3 regions of the Sorangium sp. So ce448 genome follow, and region 2 is predicted to be linked to each of the others. Evidence: riboswitches for the same ligand, from Rfam matches in the RefSeq annotation. Region 2 holds a riboswitch; each other region holds the start of a gene.

Region 1 (6,245 bases), 1.1 Mb from region 2:
GGTGACGCCGATGAAGGTCGGCTCGACGAGCTGGAGCCCGCGGCCCTCGCCGATGAGGCGCGCCGTCTTGCAGAAATCGCCGTTCGCGTCGGGGTCGCTCGACCCGCGCCCCACGACGACGAGCGCCGACCGGGCCCGCGCGGCCGGGTCGGCCGGCAGCGCGGTCGCGGCGCGCTCGAACGCGATCTGCGCGAGCGCCGGGTGCACGCCGAGCGGCCGCGCCGCCGAGAAGCGCACGCCCGGGTGCGCGGCCCGCGCCCGCTCGAGCGCGATCGGGATGTCGTTCTTCACGTGCCCCGCCGCGAACAGGAAGAGCGGCACGACCGCCACGCGGGACGCCCGCGCCGCGAGCGCCGCGAGCGCGTCGGCGAGGTGCGGCGTCGCGAGCTCGATGTAGCCGTGCTGCACGGCGATCTCGGGCCGCGCCGCGGCGTAATCGGCCACGATCGCCTCGAACTCGGCGTTCGACGCGGCGTCGCGGCTGCCGTGGCCGATCAGCAGGAGACCGTCGTCATGCACGCGAGCGCCTCCTCCAGGGTGAGCGGGAGGCCCGCGCCGCCCCGCGGCGGCGGAGGGCTCATCCGGGTCCAGAGCTCGGCGACCCACGGCCGCCGCATCCGCGCCCGCGCGAGGAGCTCCCCCCGCGCGAACACGTCCCGCGGCGGCCCGTCCGCGAGGACCTGACCGTCGCCCAGCAGGACCGCGCGCGAGGCGAAGAGCGGCACGAGATCCACCGCGTGGGTCGCGGTGACCAGCGTGGTCCCCTGCTGCTCGGAGAGCGCGCGCAGCGTCTGGCACAGGGCGAGCTCGCCCTCCGGGTCGAGCCCCGCGGTCGGCTCGTCGAGCAGCAGCACCCGCGGCCGCATCGCCAGCATCCCGGCGATGCACGCGCGCTTGCGCTCGCCGAAGCTCAGCGCCTCGATGGCGCGATCGGCGAGGTGGGCGATCTGCACGGCGGCGAGCGCCGCCTCGGCGCGGCGGCGCGCCTCGGGCGCGGGCAGGCCGAGGTTTCGCGGGCCGAACAGGACGTCGTCGAGGAGCGTCGCGCCGAGCAGCTGGTCGTCCGGGTCCTGGAGCACGAGCGCGGCGCCCGCGGCGACGGCGTCCGAGGGCGAGCCCACGCGGCGGCCCGCGATCTCGACGCCGCCGCCGGGCGCCGGGAGGAGCCCGACGAGCGTCCGGAGCAGCGCGGTCTTGCCGGCGCCGTTGCCGCCGAGCACCGCCACGGACTCGCCCTCGGCGACGTCGAGGCGCACGTCGCGCAGCACGGGCTCGCCGCGCGGGTAGCCGAGCCGGGGGGCGCGCAGCGCGATCATCCGGCCTCTCCTGCGGCGACGCTGAGCCCGAGGGCCGCGAGGGCGGCGGCGGCGAACGCGACGTTCGCGGCGGGCGCGCTCGTCCTCCGGTCGGCGACGGGGAGCTTCCCCTGGTAGCCGCGGAGCTGCATCGCGAGCGCGGCGCTCTCGGAGCGCTCCAGCGTCCGGAGCGCCACGACGCCCGCGACGGCGCCGGCCGAGCGCGCGGCGGCGCCGGGGCGGGTGAACCCGCCGCGGAGCGCGGCGGCGCTCCACGCGCTGTCGGCCGCGCGCTGGAGCACGCCGGCGAAGCGCCGCGTCAGCGCGAGCAGCTCGACCAGGGCCGCCGGGACGCCGAGCCCGGCGAGCGCCGCCTCGATCTCGGCGGGCGCGGCGGCGCCGGCGAGCCACCGGAGCACCGCGGCCGCCGCGAGGACGCGGGCGCCGATGGCCACGGCGCGGTGGGCCCCCTCGGCCGTGATCGCGTCGACGGGGAACGGCGCGCCGGGGAGGAGCGGCGCCCCCGGCGTGAGCGCGAGCGCGAGCGCCGCCGCGACCGCTCCGATCCACGCGGCGGGCGCGGCGGCGCGGAGGACGGCGCGCGCCGGCGTTCCCTGGAGGTGGAGGGCCGCGCACGCGAGGAGGAGCAGCGCGGCCGGCGTGACGGGCGAGCGCGCGCCCGCGGCGACGCAGCACGCCGCCACGGCGGCTCCGAGGCGGAGCCGGGCGTCCACGTCGCGGAGCCGCGCGGGCGGGTCAGTCCGCACGGAGGCCTTCGCCGCCGGCCTTGACCGCGGGCGCGTCCGCGCGCTCGACGAAGAGCACGCGCGAGAAATAGCCGAGGGCGAAGCCGGCGAGGAGCCCGGCCCAGAGGAACGCGAAGAGCAGGAGGTCGCCCTCGAGGCCCGCGAACAGCGGCCCCGTGTCGTGGCGTCCTGCGTCCTCGGCGACGCGGCGCACCACGGCCTCGTCGACGCCGTCCCAGGACGCGTTGCCGCAGGCGGCGAGCCAGAATGAACCGGCGAGCTGGAGCGCTGCCGCGCACGCACGCCGCGCGAGCGGCGCTGGCATCGGGCGCTGTCCGAGCCGCCGCGTCACGACGCCCCCGGGGCGAGCCGGACGACCTGGAGCCGATCCAGGATGTCGGGCCGCCGGGCGCGCAGGAAGGCGAGCGCCCCCGCGGTCATGACGCCCTCGAGCAGGCCGAGCGGGAGCTGGGTGGGGACGAAGGCCAGGGCGACGCCCGTGAACATGGACGTCACCGAGCCCTCGCCCGAGAGCCCGAGCGCGAGCGCGAGCGCCGTTGTGGCGTAGGTTGCCCAGTCCGACGTCACGCCCGCGAGGAAGCCCGCGACCCAGAGGTTCGCGCCGCAGCGCCGCGCGAGGTGGAAGGCGAAATATCCGGTGAAGGCGCCCGCGATGCCCATCGACGCGACGTCGGCGCCGAGCGTGGTGAGGCCGCCGTGCGCGAGGAAGAGGGCCTGGATAAGGAGCGCCACCACGGTGACGAGGACGGTCATCCAGGGGCCGATGAGCACCGCCGCGAGCCCTGTGCCGCACGGGTGGGAGCAGGTCCCGGCGGTCGGCACGGGCACGGGCATGCACGAGATCGCGAAGACGGCGGCCGCGATGAGGCCGACGAACGGCTTGTAGAAGGCGTCCTGCTGGGTGCGGCGCCGGAGCAGGTGGAGGGCGATCGCGACGAAGGGCAGGGCGAGCGCGTTCCAGACGGCGCACCAGCCGAGCGGCAGGACGCCTTCCGCGAGGTGCATCGCGGCCGCGGGCCGGGGCGCGAGGAGCGTCCCCAGGGACACGGCGGCGATCGACACAGCGCGGCCGTGAAGACCGATGACGGCGCTCCGGGTGAAGTCCGCACCCGAACGCCACGAAGACGTGCGCAAGCTGCACCTCGTGGGAGGCTCGGGTAGGTCTCCCGGCTCATGGGTTCAGGGAGCTGATCGAGCTCCCAGCGCTGCGTCCACCTTCCCAGGCCTCTTCCAATGAGGCCCAGTGGTCTTCGGAGGCAGCTCCCCACTCACGGTGGCGGGACCGCGCCGGTTTTGCACCGGCTTCCCTGTTATGCCCCGGAGGGCACCCGAGGAATGGATTGTCAGGCCGGTGCTCGGTAATCCCGTTTCGTTCCCGGCGTCAAGGACGTCGCGCCCCGATCGCGGACGAGGTGCTCGGCGGGCGCTGCATCTGGCATGGCGTGTCGGACGAGCTCCCCGTCGAGCGCGGGCCAGCTCCGCCTCGCGCGCGGTGCCCCGCGCGTCGGCCCGCGCATCCAGGCGGCGCGATCGCGCGAGCCGGGCGCGCGTACCCGGGGGTGCGGACCGGGCGAACCCGGGTGCGTCGACCCGGGGGTGCGGACCGGGCGAACCCGGGTGGGTCGACCCGGGGGTGCGGACCGGGCGAACCCGGGTGGGTCGACCCGGGGGTGCGGACCGGGCGAACCCGGGTGGGTCGACTCGGGGGTGCGAGTTTCCGCCTTGCGCGGTCCGGCTCGCCGCGGTCCGCCGCGAGCGCCCTCGTCCGCGGCGTCGGCGCGGCGGCGATGCCTGCGCTGGTGGCCACCTCGCCCTCGAGGGCGCTGCCGAGGCGCACGAGGCCATCGCTGCCGAGGCGCGCCGCGCGCCCGTCGGCGCCCCCATTGAGCAGGCATGGGCGCCGACGAGCGATCCAGGCGCTGTCGTGTGATGGCCGAGGCCGAGAAATTGACCCAGACGCATCACGTGAAGAGTCGTCGAGCACACGTCTTGAATTATGTCCCCCTTAGATAAAGCCTGTTTACTTTGTCGCCGCGCGGGCGCAGCCCCCGTCTCGGTTTGGGCCCGCACGAGGGGCTCTCGTGCGCTTGAATACAAGGCACCGGCGCGTTCCTTCCGCAGTGTGCTTTGTTCGTCCTGGCTCTTTACTCGGGAGCAGGTGTCCGGCTTACCGCCTGCAGCCTCGTGGCATCTCTTATTGAAGAGATGAGGGATTTCGTGTTCACTCGTCTCGGAATGCGAGACGAACGCTGCGCTGAGCGCTGTCTCCGGTGGAGGGGTATGCCCGGCTCGAACGTGAATTCCCGCAGAGCTGGTGTGTGTGGGGCGCGCGCCCGCCTGGCCGCCTTCGTGTCTGGAGCGCTCTGCTCGCTCGGCGTGCAGTCATTGCACTTTGTTATCGACAACGCGCTTGCGGATGCCACAATCTGACTACCGCATGCGCACCGGCGCGGACCCCCCCAGCCCGGAGCGCATGCGGTGTTTTTTTCTTAGCACCGCGGCGGACGTTCAAGACTCCGGCGCGGTTTCCCTGCCGCGGTCATTCTGGGCCCCCCTCCAGCGTGATGCGCGGTATTTTTTTTGCCGTCGAGCGCGCGGTTCGCGCCTCCCGAGCCTTCACTTGCCCGTGAACGTGGCCTGCGATTTCGCCAGGAACGCTTTCATTCCGAGCTGTTGATCTTCGCTTCCGAAGAGCGCGGCGAATGCCTGGGCTTCCAGCTCGTTGGCGGCGGTGAGGTCGAGGCTCTCGCCGCGCAGGAGGACGCGTTTGGCGGCGGCGACGGCGAGCGGCCCGCGCGAGGCGATCTTGAGGGCGGTCTCGCGGGCGCGCGCGAGGAGCTCGGTCGCCGGGAAGACGGCGTTGACGAGCCCGATCGAGAGCGCCTGCTGGGCGGTGATCATGTCTCCTGAGTAGACGAGCTCGCGCGCGCGTCCGGGTCCGACCCGTCGCAGCAGCCGCTGGGTCCCGCCGAACCCCGGGATGACGCCCAGGTTCACCTCGGGCTGGCCGAGCTTGGCGCCTTCGGCGGCGTAGATGAAGTCGCATGCGAGGGCGAGCTCGCAGCCGCCGCCCAGCGCGAAGCCGTTGACGGCGGCGATCACGGGGAAGGGGGCAGTCTCGATGAGCTCGGCGAGCCGGTGGCCAGCGTCGGCGAACCGTTTCGCGGCGATGCTGTTCATGGTCGCCATCTCTGCGATGTCGGCGCCGGCGACGAACGCCTTGCCGGCGCCGGTCAGCACCGCCGCGCGGACCTCGTTGCCCTCGGCGGGCGCGAGGAGGTCGCGGAAGGCCGCGGTGAGCTCGCCGAGGACGGCGGGGTTCAGCGCGTTGAGTTTGTCGGGCCGCTGGATGGTCACGGTGGCGACGTGATCCGCGCGCTCGACGGCGACGAACTGGAGCGTACCGCGAGCCCCCGGCTGCTGTTCTTGAGCGGTCATGGAGCGTGGTTAGCAGCGCCTCGCGCCGGTGGGAAGCGCCTGCCGCGGGTCAGGGAAGGCGTCATTCCGTGTCCGCCCGATCCCGCTGTGTAGAGGCCGTTGCCGAGCCGACGAGCGAGCGATTTCCAAGCGAGCGATTTCCGGAGGAGTCTCGCGCCTGTTCCGGGAAACGGTCCATCGCTCGATGATCCGAACTCACCGCTTGAGTGCGGGTACGCGCGACATGACGGCCCTACAACGAGCCCGCGTGCGATAGTCGTGAGTCGAGCAGACCGCCTGTCCTCCGACCCGCACACCTGTGTTCGCCTCGCGCGGCCACCGTCGTCGCTCCCCCGTCGTCATCCCTCCTGGAGAGAGCCAGGGAGGGAGGGGGTGCCGCGCGGGGGGCCGGCGGGGTAGGGCCCCACGAACCCGAGCGCCGGCCCGCTCCGCGCGGCGCCCTCTCAGATCGGCCCCGCCGTTCAGCCGGCCATGGCCCCCCAAAAGGCGCGAGTTCGTGGGAGGGGCCCCCGCCGGCCCCCCGCGCGGCGCCCCCTCCCTCCCTGGCTCCGCAGCAGCCGCCTACACCGCCCGCCCGCTCTTCTGCCCCTTCTCGTCGTACACGTAGAACCCCCGCCCGCTCTTCTTCCCGTACCACCCCGCAGCCACCAGGTTCCTGAGCAACGTGGCCGCCCTGTACTTCGAGTCCCCGAACTCCCGGTGCAGCACCTCCGCGATCGACAGCACCGTATCGAGCCCGATCAAA
Region 2 (6,245 bases):
GGGGAGCCCGTCGACGACGACGGCCCCGCCGCAAGCGCCCGCCCCCGAGAGCGCGACGAGCGAAGCCAGGAAAGCGAAGAGCAGCGGCGTTCTCATCAGGGCATCCTAGCGTGCGGCAGGCAAGGCAGGGGCGCGCATCAAACGCCCCGCACGCCCCGCACGTCCGGCGCGCCCCGGCCGCTCACTCCACGGCTTGCGACTGCTCGATCGCGTCCTCGCGGCGCTCCCGGCGGTTGCACGCGAGCACCTTCTTGCGGACGCGCACCGCGTCGGGCGTGACCTCGACGAGCTCGTCGCCGTCGATCCACTCCATCGCCGTCTCGATCGTGAGCAGCCGCGGGCTGGCCAGGAGGACGTTCTCGTCCTTGCCGTGGTTGCGCACGTTCGACAGCTTCTTCTCCTTGATGACGTTGACGTCGGTGTCGTTCGGCCGGTTGTGCTCGCCGATGATCATCCCCTCGTAGACCTCGACGCCGGGGACGATGAAGAACATGCCGCGCGGCTGCAGGTGGTGCAGCGCGTACGGGGTCGCCACGCCGACGCGATCGGCGACGATGGCGCCGGTCGGGCGGCGCATCATCGGGCCGCCCCAGGGCGCCCAGCCGTCGAACATCGTGTTGAGCAGGCCCGTCCCGCGCGTCGCCGTCAGGAACTCGCCGCGGAAGCCGATGAGCCCGCGGGACGGCACCCGGAACTCGAGGCGGGCGCGGCCGAAGCCGGGGTTCGTCATCTTCACCATCCGGCCGCGCCGGGAGCTGAGGCGCTCGGTCACGATGCCGACGTAGGTGTCCGGCACGTCCACGACCACGAGCTCGAGCGGCTCCATCACCTCGCCGTCGATCTCGCGCGTCACCACCTCGGGGTTCGAGAGCTGCATCTCGTACCCCTCGCGCCGCATCGTCTCCACGAGGATCGCCAGCTGGAGCTCGCCGCGGCCGAGCACAACGAACGTGTCGGGCACCTCGGTCGGCTCCACCCGGATCGCGAGGTTCTTCATCGCCTCGCGCTCGAGCCGCTCCTTCAGGTGACGGCTCGTCAGGAACTTCGACTGCTTGCTCTTGCCGGCGAAGGTCGACGTGTTGACGCCGATCTTCATCTTGATCGTCGGCTCCTCGACCACGATGCGCGGCAGCGCCTCGGGGTGCGCCGGATCCGTGATCGTGTCGCCGATCGTGACCGCGTCGAGCCCGGCGATCGCGATCACCTCGCCCGCGACGGCGCTCTCGACCGCGACGCGCTTCAGCCCCTCGTAGGCGTAGAGCATCTTCACGTAGCCGCGCGACTGGCCGCCCTCGCCGAGGAGCGCGACGTCGGCGCCGGACCGGGCGGTGCCGCGGACCACGCGGCCGACCGCGAGCCGGCCCACGTACTCGTCGTGGGTCGTGTTGCAGACGATGACCTGGAGCGGACCGTCGGGGTCGCCGGAGGGGCCGGGGACCCGCTCGAGGATGGTCTCGAAGAGCGGCTCGAGGTCCTTCGCCTCGTGCTCGAGCTCCCGCTTCGCCTGGCCGAACTTCGCGATCGCGTAGAGCGTCGAGAAGTCCATCTGCGCATCGCTGGCCTCGAGGTCGCAGAAGAGGTCGAACACCTCGGAGAGCACCTCGTGGGCGCGCGCGTCGCTCCGGTCGATCTTGTTGATGACCACGATGACCGGGAAGCCGCGCTGGAGGCACTTCGACAGCACGAAGCGCGTCTGCGGCAGCGGGCCCTCGGCGGCGTCGACGAGCAGGAGCGCCCCGTCGGCCATCATGAGCGTGCGCTCGACCTCGCCGCCGAAGTCGGAGTGGCCGGGCGTGTCGACGATGTTGATCTTGACCCCGCGGTACCGGATGCTCGTGTTCTTCGCGAGGATGGTGATGCCGCGCTCCCGCTCGAGGTCGTTCGAGTCCATGACCCGCTCGGCCACGACCTCGTTCTCTCGGAAGGCGCCCGACTGGCGGAGCATGTGATCGACGAGGGTCGTCTTCCCGTGGTCGACGTGGGCGACGATGGCGATGTTGCGGAGATCGTTACGGGGCATATACGGCGGCGGCCGTGTAGCACGCGACCCACGGAGGAGCGAGCCCATCCTCGCTAGAGCCCGAACGTTCGGCCTGCACGGCAGGCGTGCGTCGAGGCGCTCGGATGAAGAGCGGGAGGCGCGCGCGAGGCGCGCGCGTGGCGCGGGCGGCGCAGAGAGCGGCGCGCGACGAGCGGGCGAGCGGAGCGGTAGCGATTGACAGCCGAAGGCGCACGGTCCTAGGGTGCGCGCCGTGCTGGTGCCCGGGCGTTCGCCTGGGCCGAAGAGGGAACCCGGTGAAATTCCGGGGCTGCCCCGCAGCGGTAAGCGAGAACGACCTCCACCCCATGCACTGGCCCGCCGAGGGCTGGGAAGCGGTGGACAGTAGGGAGCCGGTCAGACCGGAGCGCTCGCGAGCCCGAAGACCTGCCAGCGCCCGGCGGCGGGAGACATCCGGCGCCGGTTCGACCTGGGAGCCTCGAGGGAGGCGGTGAGGTCCGAGCCGGTGCAGCTCCACCTCTCTGCGCACGTCCCGGATACCGAACCGCCCCCGCGTCGCCTTCCGGTCGCCCGCGGGGGCGAGAGGTCGGTCCAGCGCACCGTGCGATGGCCAGCCATTTCGTCCTCGCGGAGCTCGACGCGAGCGGCCCGACGCCGCTCCGCGCGATTGCGGCGAAGGAGGACACGAATGCTGCGCGAGACGGTCACGACGAGCCACGGGCACCGCCATCCATTTCATCTGTTCGCCGCACTATCCATGGTGCTGGCCGCCGCGCGGCCCGCGCGCGCCGAGGGCGCCACCCCCGAGGCGCCCGCTGCCCCGCCGGAGGCCGCCGCCGCGGCGCCCACCGGCGAGGGCGCGCCCGCGGGCGACGCCGCGATCGAGGTCACGATCCAGGCGGAGAAGCCGGGCAGCGAGGCCGCGTCGCGCGTCTCCGTCGGACACCGGGAGCTCGAGCTCAGGCCGAGGCTCCGGCCGGGCGACCTCCTCGAGTCGGTCCCCGGGCTCTTCGCCGTGCAGCACGCGGGCGGCGGCAAGGCGAACCAGTACTTCCTCCGCGGATTCGACGCGGATCACGGGACCGACGTCGCCTTCTTCGTCGACGGCGTGCCCGTCAACATGGTCAGCCACGGCCACGGGCACGGCTTCACCGATCTCTACTTCATGATCCCGGAGCTCGTGACAGGGCTCGACGGGTACAAGGGGCCTTATTACGCGAACATCGGCGACTTCGGTACGGCGGGCGCCGTCAACCTGCGCTTCGCCGAGAAGCTCGAGGAGAGCTACGCGCAGGTCAGCCTGGGGCAGTACGGTATCCAGCGCGGTCTCGTCATCGCCTCGCCGGATCTCGGCGACACGTGGCGCGCGGTGGCCGCGGCGGAGATCTACCGGAACGACGGGCCGTTCCTGAGCCCGGAGCGCCTCAAGCGCTTCAATGTGTACCTGCGGGCCACGCACGATCTGGGCAACACGGGGAAGGTCCAGATGACCTGGATGTCGTATGGATCGACCTGGAATGGCTCCGGCCAGATCCCCGCGCGCGCCGTGTGCGGCGAGGGCGAGCAGGGCGGGTTGAACCCGCCGCCCTCGGCGTTCGGACAGCCGTGCATCGACCATTTCGGCGCCGTGGATCCGACCGAGGGCGGGGCGACCGAGCGGCACATGGCGTCCGTCGCGTACTCGACGGCGTGGCGGGACGCCGATCTGAGCGCGCTGGCCTACCTCGTCCGGTACCGCTTCACGCTGTACTCGAACTTCACGTTCTTCAGCGAGGACCCGGTCCACGGCGACCAGATCGAGCAGAACGACGACCGCACGGTCGGGGGCGCCGATCTCCGGTTCCGCAGGCAATACGAGATCGGCGGGGCGAGGTTCACGACCTCGCTCGGCGCGCAGATCCGCGCGGACGCGATCGACAAGTCCCTCCACCACGACGAGGCGCGCGAGCGGATCGAGGAGAAGAGCAGGACCCACGTCGATGAGAGCCAGATCGGCGTCTACGTCGAGCAGGACGCCCGGCTCCGGCGCTGGCTCCGCGTCGTGCTCGGGGCGCGCGCGCAGTGGATCGACGTCAACGTGGACGATCCGGGCGAGGACCTCGAGGCGGCGGGGAACAGGTCGAGCGGCGCCCGGGGACAGATGCAGCTGCTCCCGAAGCTCACGGCGATCGTGTCGCCGGTCGAGGGGGTCGATCTCTTCGCCCACTTCGGGCGGGGCTTCCACTCGAACGACGCGCGGGGCGCGGTGCTGGGGGAGGGGGCGGCGACGCTGATCACGCCGGCGACGGGCTACGAGGTCGGCCTGCGGGTCGCGCCCTTGCGCGGGCTGTCGCTGAACGGGGCCGCGTTCCTGCTCGACCTGGACTCGGAGCTGGTCTGGAGCGGCGACGCGGGCGCGACCGAGGCGTCGGGGCAGACGCGGCGCTACGGGATCGAGATCGGCGGGCGCTACCGGCTCCAAAGCTGGCTCTTCGCCGACGTGGACGCGACCTTCACCCGCGCGCGCTTCCGCGAGAACGCCGGCAACGCGAGCGCTGTCGCCCTCGCGCCGACCCGGACGCTGACCGCGGGCGTCGGCGTCCGCCCGACGTTCGGCGCGTTCACGCCGTTCGCGGCGCTGCGGGTCAAGGCGATCGCCGCGCGGCCCGCGACCGAGGACGAGTCGCTCACCGCCGAGGGGTTCACGGTCGTCGACGCCAACGCCGGGCTGCGGTGGAAGAACGTCGAGGTGGCCGTGGACGTCCAGAACCTCTTCGACACGACGTGGCGCGAGGTCCAGTTCGCGAGCGCGTCGCGGCTGCCGTACGAGCCGGCCCCGGTCACCGGGATCCACTACTCGCCGGGGTGGCCGTTCACCGCGATCGGGCGGGCGACGCTGTACTGGGAGTAGGCGCAGCGCCGGCTCATGTCCGGCGGAGGTCCTCGCGCAGCGCGTCGAGCGATGCCCGGAACGCGGCTTCGCTCACGGCGGCGCCCGTCACCGCGGGCAGGAGCTCTGCGAACATCTGCCAGGCTTCCCCGATGTCACATACCCTGTGCGGATAACGCTGGCGGGCAACGAGCGTGAGCCCTGTCACGACGCTGCGAACCATCGCCGCATGGAACCCCGAGCCCTCGAAGACGACCGCTGAGCACCTGATGGTCGCGCTCGCCTCCGCGAGGAAGCTCGCGATCGCCCTGCGCGCGGGCGCCGATGGCAACGGCGCCCCGCTCTCGACGAGGGTGAGCAGCCCTATGCCGCGCGGGTGCTTCTTCGCGAACTCCGCGCACGCATCCCTCAGGTGGCGCGCGCCGTCCTCGGTCGTCTCGCGGCGCCAGATGACACAGAAGATCTGGTGCCAGGAAGCCAGGATGTAGTCCGGTTGTCTGGTGACCAGGTGCCAGGGGTCAGGATGCATGAGCGTGCTCGTCCTGGAGCGGTCGCAGCGGAGATGCTCGCGGGGGCCTCACGGTACACCGGCCAGGGTACACGGGCGTTGCTTCGCCGGCGATACGCGCGCACACCAACTCGAGCGTGAGCCACCGGGCGTCGGCAACGGATCGGCGGCGCGCGCCCTCGGAGCTGATGGGCAAGACAACCCCGGTGCCCTCGAGGTCGGGTGGCTCGCACTGGACACGTTCGGTGGCTCCACAATCGATGAGTCTGTCTTGACACCCTTGAACCGCTCCAGCGGCCGCCGGCGGGCGCCCTCGACGCGGGCTCATGTGGCCATTGCTGTGCTCGTCACTCGCCGCTGCTGGCCACGATGGCCGCTCGCGGACGCGGAGAGCAGGACAGGAAGGGAGAGCATCGCGTGGCGAACGTGTACCCATGCTGTAGGCTGTGCGGCATGGATCCGACGGGGCTCGGCGCCGATCTGCAATTCCGTCTGCTGGTCGAAGGGGTGAAGGACTACGCCATCTTCATGCTGGACACCGAGGGGCGCGTGACCACGTGGAACGCCGGCGCCGAGCAGATCAAAGGATACTCCGCGCAAGAGGTGATCGGCTCGCATTTCTCGCGCTTCTATCCGGCCGAGGCGATCGAGCGGAAGTGGCCGCAGACAGAGCTCGCCGAAGCGCGGCGCCTGGGCCGCTTCGAGGACGAAGGCTGGCGCGTGCGCAAGGACGGCTCGATGTTCTGGGCGAACGTCATCATCACGGCCCTCCACGGCCCCGACGGCGAGCTGCGCGGCTTCTCCAAGATCACGCGCGATCTGAGCGAGCGCAAGCGCCAGGAAGAGTCGCTGCGGCAGAGCGAGGAGCG
Region 3 (6,245 bases), 4.4 Mb from region 2:
CGGGCGCGCCCGCCGGCGCCTTCTCCCCTGCCTCCTCGTCGAGCGCCCTCTCCTCCCCCGCGAGCGCCCTCTCCGCCCCCGCGAGCGCCCTCCCCGCCTCGTCGGGCGCCTCCGCGGCCTGGCTCGCTGCACCCGCTTCCTCTGCGGCGGGATCCGCCGCCGGCGCGGCCTCGGCCTCGACGACGAGCAGCTCCGCCTCGGCGAGGCCGAGCTCGGCGCCGAGCCGCTCGATGATGCGCCGCCGGGACGGGCTCCGGACCGAGAAGCCGAGCCGCGGATCGTTGACGGCGCCCGACTCGTAGCGGCGGTAGGTCCGCACGTCGACGCCGATCGACGCGGCGACCTGCTCCTGCGTCAGGTCGAGATCGAGCCGCGCCCGCTGGAGGAGCGTGTGGTTGAAGCGGACCGCGGGCTCCGCGCTGCGGCCCGCCCTGGAGACCCGTGCCATCGGTGCGAGCGCTCGATCATCGGCGATGCGGCGCTCTCCTGTCCACCGCGCTGCCCGGTCCTGCCCGGTCCTGCCCGGGTCCCGCCCTTCCGGATCCGGTCCGCCCGGACCCACGCTTCCCGCATGAGCACCCTGCACGCCGAACGGACCGCCAAGTGCACCGACTACACCGACGATCTCCGCATCTTCACGGTGACGAACGTCCTGTCGCCCGAGGAGTGCGAGGGCTTCATCGCGCTCGCCGAGGCGCGAGGCTTCGAGCAGGCGCCGATCGGGGGCGGCGAGGTGATCAACCTCGACGTGCGCAGGAACGGCCGCGTCATGATCGACGATCCGGACCTCGCCGCGAGCCTCTGGGAGCGGCTCGCGCCCTGGATGCCGCCGAGCTTCGGCCTCCACCGCGCCGTCGGGCTGAACGAGCGCTTCCGCTACTATCGCTACACCAAGGGCGAATATTTCAACTGGCACGGCGACGGCTCGTTCGTGCGATCCGACGGCGAGCGGAGCCTGTTCACCGCGATGGTCTACCTGAACGACGACTTCGAGGGCGGCACGACCGATTTCTGGGGCGGCCGGAGCATCGCCCCGCGGCGCGGGATGGCGCTCCTGTTCGAGCACCGCCGGCTCCACCGCGGCGCCGCCGTGACACGGGGGAGCAAGTACGTCCTCCGCAGCGACGTGATGTACCGGCGCGGGTGATGCCCGCGCCGCGCGTGCGCCGGCGCTCGGCGCCTCAGCGCGGCGCCGGGGTCGCGCCGGCGCCGAGCGCCTCGGCGAGGCGCGGCAGCACCTCGCCGGCGCGGGCCTCGATCTTCAGCGCGCCGAGCTCCTCGCCGCGCGCGGAGCCGAGGTTGATCATGGCGATCGGGATGCCTCGCTGCGCGGCGCGCAGCACGAAGCGGTAGCCCGAGAAGACCGCCAGCGACGAGCCGACGACGAGGAGCGCGTCCGCCGCGTCCACGAGCGCGAACGCCGCGTCGACGATCGGCCGGGCCACGTTCTCGCCGAAGAAGACGACGCGCGGCTTGAGCGGCCCCTCGCAGCGGAGGCACGGCGGCGCATGGAAGCCCGCCACCTGCTCGGCGGGCAGGTCGGCGTCGCCGTCGGGGGCGACGTCGGCCGCGAGGCGCAGCCAGCCGGGGTTCTGCGCGAGGAGCCGCTCCTGGAGGACGGCGCGCCGCTCCATCGCGCCGCACGCGAGGCAGGCGACCTCGGAGAGCGTCCCGTGCAGCTCGATGACGCGGCGGCTGCCCGCGGCCTGGTGGAGGCCGTCGACGTTCTGCGTGATGAGGCCATCGAGCTGCCCCGCCTGCTCCAGCCGCGCGAGGGCGCGGTGGGCGGGGTTCGGCTCGGCCCTGGAGAACCGCTCCCAGCCGATCACGGCGCGCGCCCAGTAGCGCTGCCGGATCTCGGCCGAGCGGCAGAACTCCCGCCCCTGGATCGGGTTCCGCGCGCGGCGCCGCGTCTCGGGCCCTCGATAATCGGGGATTCCGGACTCGGTGCTGCACCCCGCGCCCGTCAGCGCCACGATCCGCTTGCCGCGCAGGAGCGCGACGAGGTCGTCGAGCGGATCGGCCGGACGCGCTTCGCTGAGCGGCATAGGCCCGGGTTGTGGCCCGTCGCTGCGCGCACCGCCAGCGTCGACCACGCGACCACGCATGCAACCGAGCAACGGAGCTCCCCCCACAACATCTCGCTTGACCGGCTCACTGCACCACCATATGTAGTGCCCGTGTTGGTGCCTCGGGCTTCGGCCCGGGGCTCAAAAGGGAACCCGGTGTGAATCCGGGGCTGCCCCGCAGCGGTAAGCGAGAACGATCTCCACGACGCGCACTGGCCCCCGGGCTGGGAAGCGGTGGACCGTAGGAATCCGGCGAGAGCCGGAGCGCTCGTGAGCCCGAAGACCTGCCAACATCCTGCGCTGGGGAGACATCCGGCGCCGGTTTGACCTGGAAGCCTCGAGGGAGGCGGGTAGGTCCGAGCTGGCGCAGACTCTCGCGCTTGTCCCGGTTCCGACCCCCTCCCGCGCTGTCTTCCTTTCGCCCGCGGGGGCGAGCGGTCGGTCCGAGGGCTCCTCAAAAGAGCCTGGCGCACCCGTGCGCATCGGCTGGCCTCTTCGCTCTCGCGGCATCGACGCGAGCGGTCCGGGACCGCTCGGAACGAGCACGAGGAGGATGCCATGCTGAACGAACCGTTGGTGAAGAGCAACGGCGCGGCGCCGTTGCGCGCGCTCCACGCACCCCACGCGCCCTCCATGAGCGGCGGCGCGCCGGAAGAGACGCTCCCGCACACGACGATGCGGGTGAAGAAGAGGAACGGGTCGAGCGAGCCCGTGGACGTCAACAAGATCGTCCGGGCGGTGAGCCGCTCCTGCGCGGCCCTGTCCGACGTGGACGCGCTCCGCGTCGCGACAAAGACCATCAGCGGCCTCTACGACGGCGCGACGACGCGCGAGCTCGATCAGCTCTCCATCCAGACGGCGGCGTCGCTCATCGCCGATGAGCCCCAGTACGCGAAGCTCGCGGCGCGCCTGCTCGCCACGTACATCGACAAGGAAGTCCGCAATCAGGAGATCCACGCCTTCTCGCAGTCCATCGCCGTGGGGCGGCGGCTGGGCCTCATCAACGATCGGCTCCACGGCTTCGTGGCGCAGAACGCGCGCAAGCTGAACGACGCCATCGAGCCCAGGCGGGATCACGAGCTCGAGTACTTCGGCCTGCGGACCCTCTACGACCGCTACCTGCTGAAGCACCCCGAGACGCGCCTCGTCATCGAGACGCCGCAGCAGTTCTTCCTGCGCATCGCGTGCGCCCTCTCCGAGACGGCGGCGCAGGCGATCGAGCTCTACCGGCTCTTCTCGTCGCTCGATTACCTGCCGAGCTCACCGACGATGTTCAACTCCGGGACGAGCCACGAGCAGCTCTCGAGCTGCTTTCTGCTCGACTCGCCGGACGATCACCTCGAGACGATCTACCAGCGCTACACCGACGTCGCGATGCTCTCGAAGTTCTCGGGCGGCATCGGGCTCGCCTACCACCGGGTGCGCTCGCGCGGCTCGCTCATCGAGAGCACCAACGGGCACTCCAGCGGGATCGTGCCTTGGCTCAAGACGCTCGACGCGTCCGTCGCGGCCGTGAACCAGGGCGGCAAGCGCAAGGGCGCCTGCTGCGTCTACCTCGAGCCGTGGCACGCCGACGTCGAGGAGTTCCTCTCGCTGCGGGACAACACGGGCGACGAGGCCGCGCGCACGCACAACCTGAACCTCGCGAGCTGGGTCCCGGACCTCTTCATGAAGCGGGTCGAGGCCGACGGCGAATGGAGCCTGTTCGACCCGAAGGACGCGCGCGATCTCCCCGATCTCTACGGTGAGGAGTTCGATCGTCGGTACGTCGAGGCCGAGCGGGCGGGCATCGCCAAGAAGACGATGAAGGCCCGCGAGCTCTACGCGCGGATGATGCGCACGCTCGCGCAGACCGGCAATGGCTGGATGACGTTCAAGGACAAGTCGAACCGCGCCTGCAACCAGACGGCGCTGCCGGGCCGGATCGTCCACCTCTCGAACCTCTGCACCGAGATCCTGGAGGTGACCTCGAACGAGGAATCGGCCGTCTGCAACCTGGGCTCGATCAACCTCACTCGCCACACGCTCACGCTGGCGGACGGCGCGGTCGCGTTCGACTTCGAGAAGCTCGCGCGCACGGTGGGGACCGCGGTCCGCCAGCTCGACCGCGTCATCGACCTCAACTACTACCCCATCCCCTCGACGAGGCGATCGAACCTCCGTTGGCGGCCCGTCGGGCTCGGGCTCATGGGCCTGCAGGACGTGTTCTTCCAGATGCGCCTGCCCTTCGACGCCCCGGCGGCGCGGGAGCTCTCCAGGCGGATCTCGGAGGAGGTGTATTACCACGCGCTCTCGACGTCCGCGGACCTCGCGGCGGAGAAGGGGCGGCACCCGGCGTTCGACGAGACGCGCGCCGCGCGCGGAGAGCTCCAGTTCGACGCGTGGAACGCCGTCCCGGAGGACACGGCCCGCTGGGAGGCGCTCCGCGCGCGCGTCCAGGCCGAGGGGCTCAGGAACTCGCTGCTCGTCGCCATCGCGCCGACCGCCACCATCGCGTCGATCGCGGGCTGCTACGAGTGCATCGAGCCGCAGGTGTCCAACCTCTTCAAGCGCGAGACGCTCTCCGGGGACTTCCTGCAGATGAACCGCTACCTTGTCGCGGAGCTGAAGCGGCTCGGCGCCTGGAACGACGCGGTGCGCGCCCGGCTCAAGCTCGCAGAGGGCTCGGTCCAGGGCATGGACGAGCTGCCCGCGGAGCTCCGCGCCGTGTACCGGACGGCGTGGGAGATCCCGATGCGCTCGCTGATCGACATGGCCGCGGATCGCGGGGCCTTCATCGATCAGAGCCAGTCGCTGAACCTCTTCATCGAGAGCCCCACCATCGGTCAGCTCTCGAGCATGTACTTCCACGCATGGAAGAAGGGGCTCAAGACGACCTACTACCTGCGCTCGCGCCCCGCGACGCGCATCACCAAGGCGACCGTGGAGGCGGCGCCCGAGCGGACGCCCGAGGGCGGCGCCGCGCCGCGCGGCGAGGGCGGCTGGGTGTCCGCGCCGCCGGCGAAGGCGGCCGCGGACGTGGCCTGCGCGCTCGAGAACCCCGAGGCCTGCGAGGCCTGCCAGTGAGCCGCGTCAGCCGCCCCGCGCGCCTCCTCGATCCGGGCCAGTGCCTCACGCTGCGCCCGATGGCCTATCCGGCCTTCTTCGAGATGTACCGCTCCGCCATCAAGAACACGTGGACCGTGGAGGAGGTCGACTTCTCCACGGACGTGGGCGACCTGCGGAAGATGACCGACGCGGAGCGGCACCTCGTGCAGCGCCTCGTCGCGTTCTTCGCCACGGGGGACTCCATCGTGGCGAACAACCTCGTGCTCAACCTGTACAGGCACATCAACGCCCCGGAGGCGCGGATGTACCTGTCGCGGCAGCTCTACGAAGAGGCGCTCCACGTCCAGTTCTATCTGACGCTCCTCGACACGTACATCCCCGATCCCGAGGACCGCCACCGCGCCTTCGCGGCCGTGGAGAACATCCCCTCGATCCGCCAGAAGGCCGATTTCTGCATGCGGTGGCTCGATTCCGTCGAGTCGCTCGGGCGGCTGGACTCGCGCGCCGAGCGGCGGCGGTTCCTCCTGAACCTCATCTGCTTCGCCGCGTGCGTCGAGGGGCTCTTCTTCTTCGGCGCGTTCGCGTACGTGTACTTCCTGCGTTCGCGCGGCCTGCTCCACGGGCTCGCCGCGGGGACGAGCTGGGTCTTCCGCGACGAGAGCGCGCACATGCGCTTCGCCTTCGAGGTCGTGAGCACGGCGCGGCGCGAGGAGCCCGAGCTCTTCGACGCCGGCCTCGCGCGGTCGATCCTCGACATGATGGATGAGGCGATCGCCTGCGAGGCCCGGTTCGCCGAGGATCTCCTCGGCGCCGGCGTGGCGGGCATGTCGGCGCGCGACGTGCGCAGCTACCTCGAGTTCTGCGCCGACCAGCGGCTCGCCACGCTCGGCATGCCGAAGCGCTACGGGGCGAAGAACCCGTTCTCGTTCATGGATCTGCAAGACGTCCAGGAGGTCACGAACTTCTTCGAGCGCCGCGTCTCCGCGTACCAGGTCGGCGTCTCAGGGGAGGTCGTCCTCGACGCCGCGTTCTGACGCCAATCAACCGACGCACCGCCCGCGGGGCCGATCAGAGCCCGCCGATCCCTCGCGGCGGGAGCCCGATCTCGGTGTCGACCGTCGCGTCCTC

What was found. A riboswitch is a leader RNA that binds a small molecule or an ion and turns the genes downstream of it on or off. The one in region 2 is predicted to bind cobalamin.
Region 1: linked by a shared signal. The riboswitch ahead of WMF45_RS01400 (energy-coupling factor ABC transporter permease) and the one ahead of WMF45_RS05250 (TonB-dependent receptor) in region 2 are both predicted to bind cobalamin.
Region 3: linked by a shared signal. The riboswitch ahead of WMF45_RS21900 (ribonucleoside-diphosphate reductase subunit alpha) and the one ahead of WMF45_RS05250 (TonB-dependent receptor) in region 2 are both predicted to bind cobalamin.

What each region holds. Positions count from the first base shown of each region.
Region 1 is NZ_CP150343.1:342,128-348,372, forward strand. Features, by position in the region: gene WMF45_RS01380 (CbiX/SirB N-terminal domain-containing protein) at 1-519, opposite strand, end outside; gene WMF45_RS01385 (energy-coupling factor ABC transporter ATP-binding protein) at 495-1,316, opposite strand; gene WMF45_RS01390 (CbiQ family ECF transporter T component) at 1,313-2,062, opposite strand; gene WMF45_RS01395 (hypothetical protein) at 2,052-2,366, opposite strand; gene WMF45_RS01400 (energy-coupling factor ABC transporter permease) at 2,390-3,067, opposite strand; cobalamin riboswitch at 3,202-3,409, opposite strand; gene WMF45_RS01405 (enoyl-CoA hydratase/isomerase family protein) at 4,679-5,500, opposite strand; gene WMF45_RS01410 (3-hydroxyacyl-CoA dehydrogenase family protein) at 6,062-6,245, opposite strand, start outside.
Region 2 is NZ_CP150343.1:1,428,921-1,435,165, forward strand. Features, by position in the region: gene WMF45_RS05240 (hypothetical protein) at 1-96, opposite strand, end outside; gene typA (translational GTPase TypA) at 182-2,068, opposite strand; cobalamin riboswitch at 2,240-2,447, shown strand; gene WMF45_RS05250 (TonB-dependent receptor) at 2,688-4,889, shown strand; gene WMF45_RS05255 (hypothetical protein) at 4,903-5,397, opposite strand; gene WMF45_RS05260 (hybrid sensor histidine kinase/response regulator) at 5,830-6,245, shown strand, end outside.
Region 3 is NZ_CP150343.1:5,804,861-5,811,105, forward strand. Features, by position in the region: gene WMF45_RS21885 (helix-turn-helix domain-containing protein) at 1-448, opposite strand, end outside; gene WMF45_RS21890 (prolyl hydroxylase family protein) at 572-1,147, shown strand; gene WMF45_RS21895 (NAD-dependent protein deacetylase) at 1,182-2,048, opposite strand; cobalamin riboswitch at 2,168-2,375, shown strand; gene WMF45_RS21900 (ribonucleoside-diphosphate reductase subunit alpha) at 2,703-5,135, shown strand; gene WMF45_RS21905 (ribonucleotide-diphosphate reductase subunit beta) at 5,195-6,151, shown strand; gene WMF45_RS21910 (YncE family protein) at 6,186-6,245, opposite strand, start outside.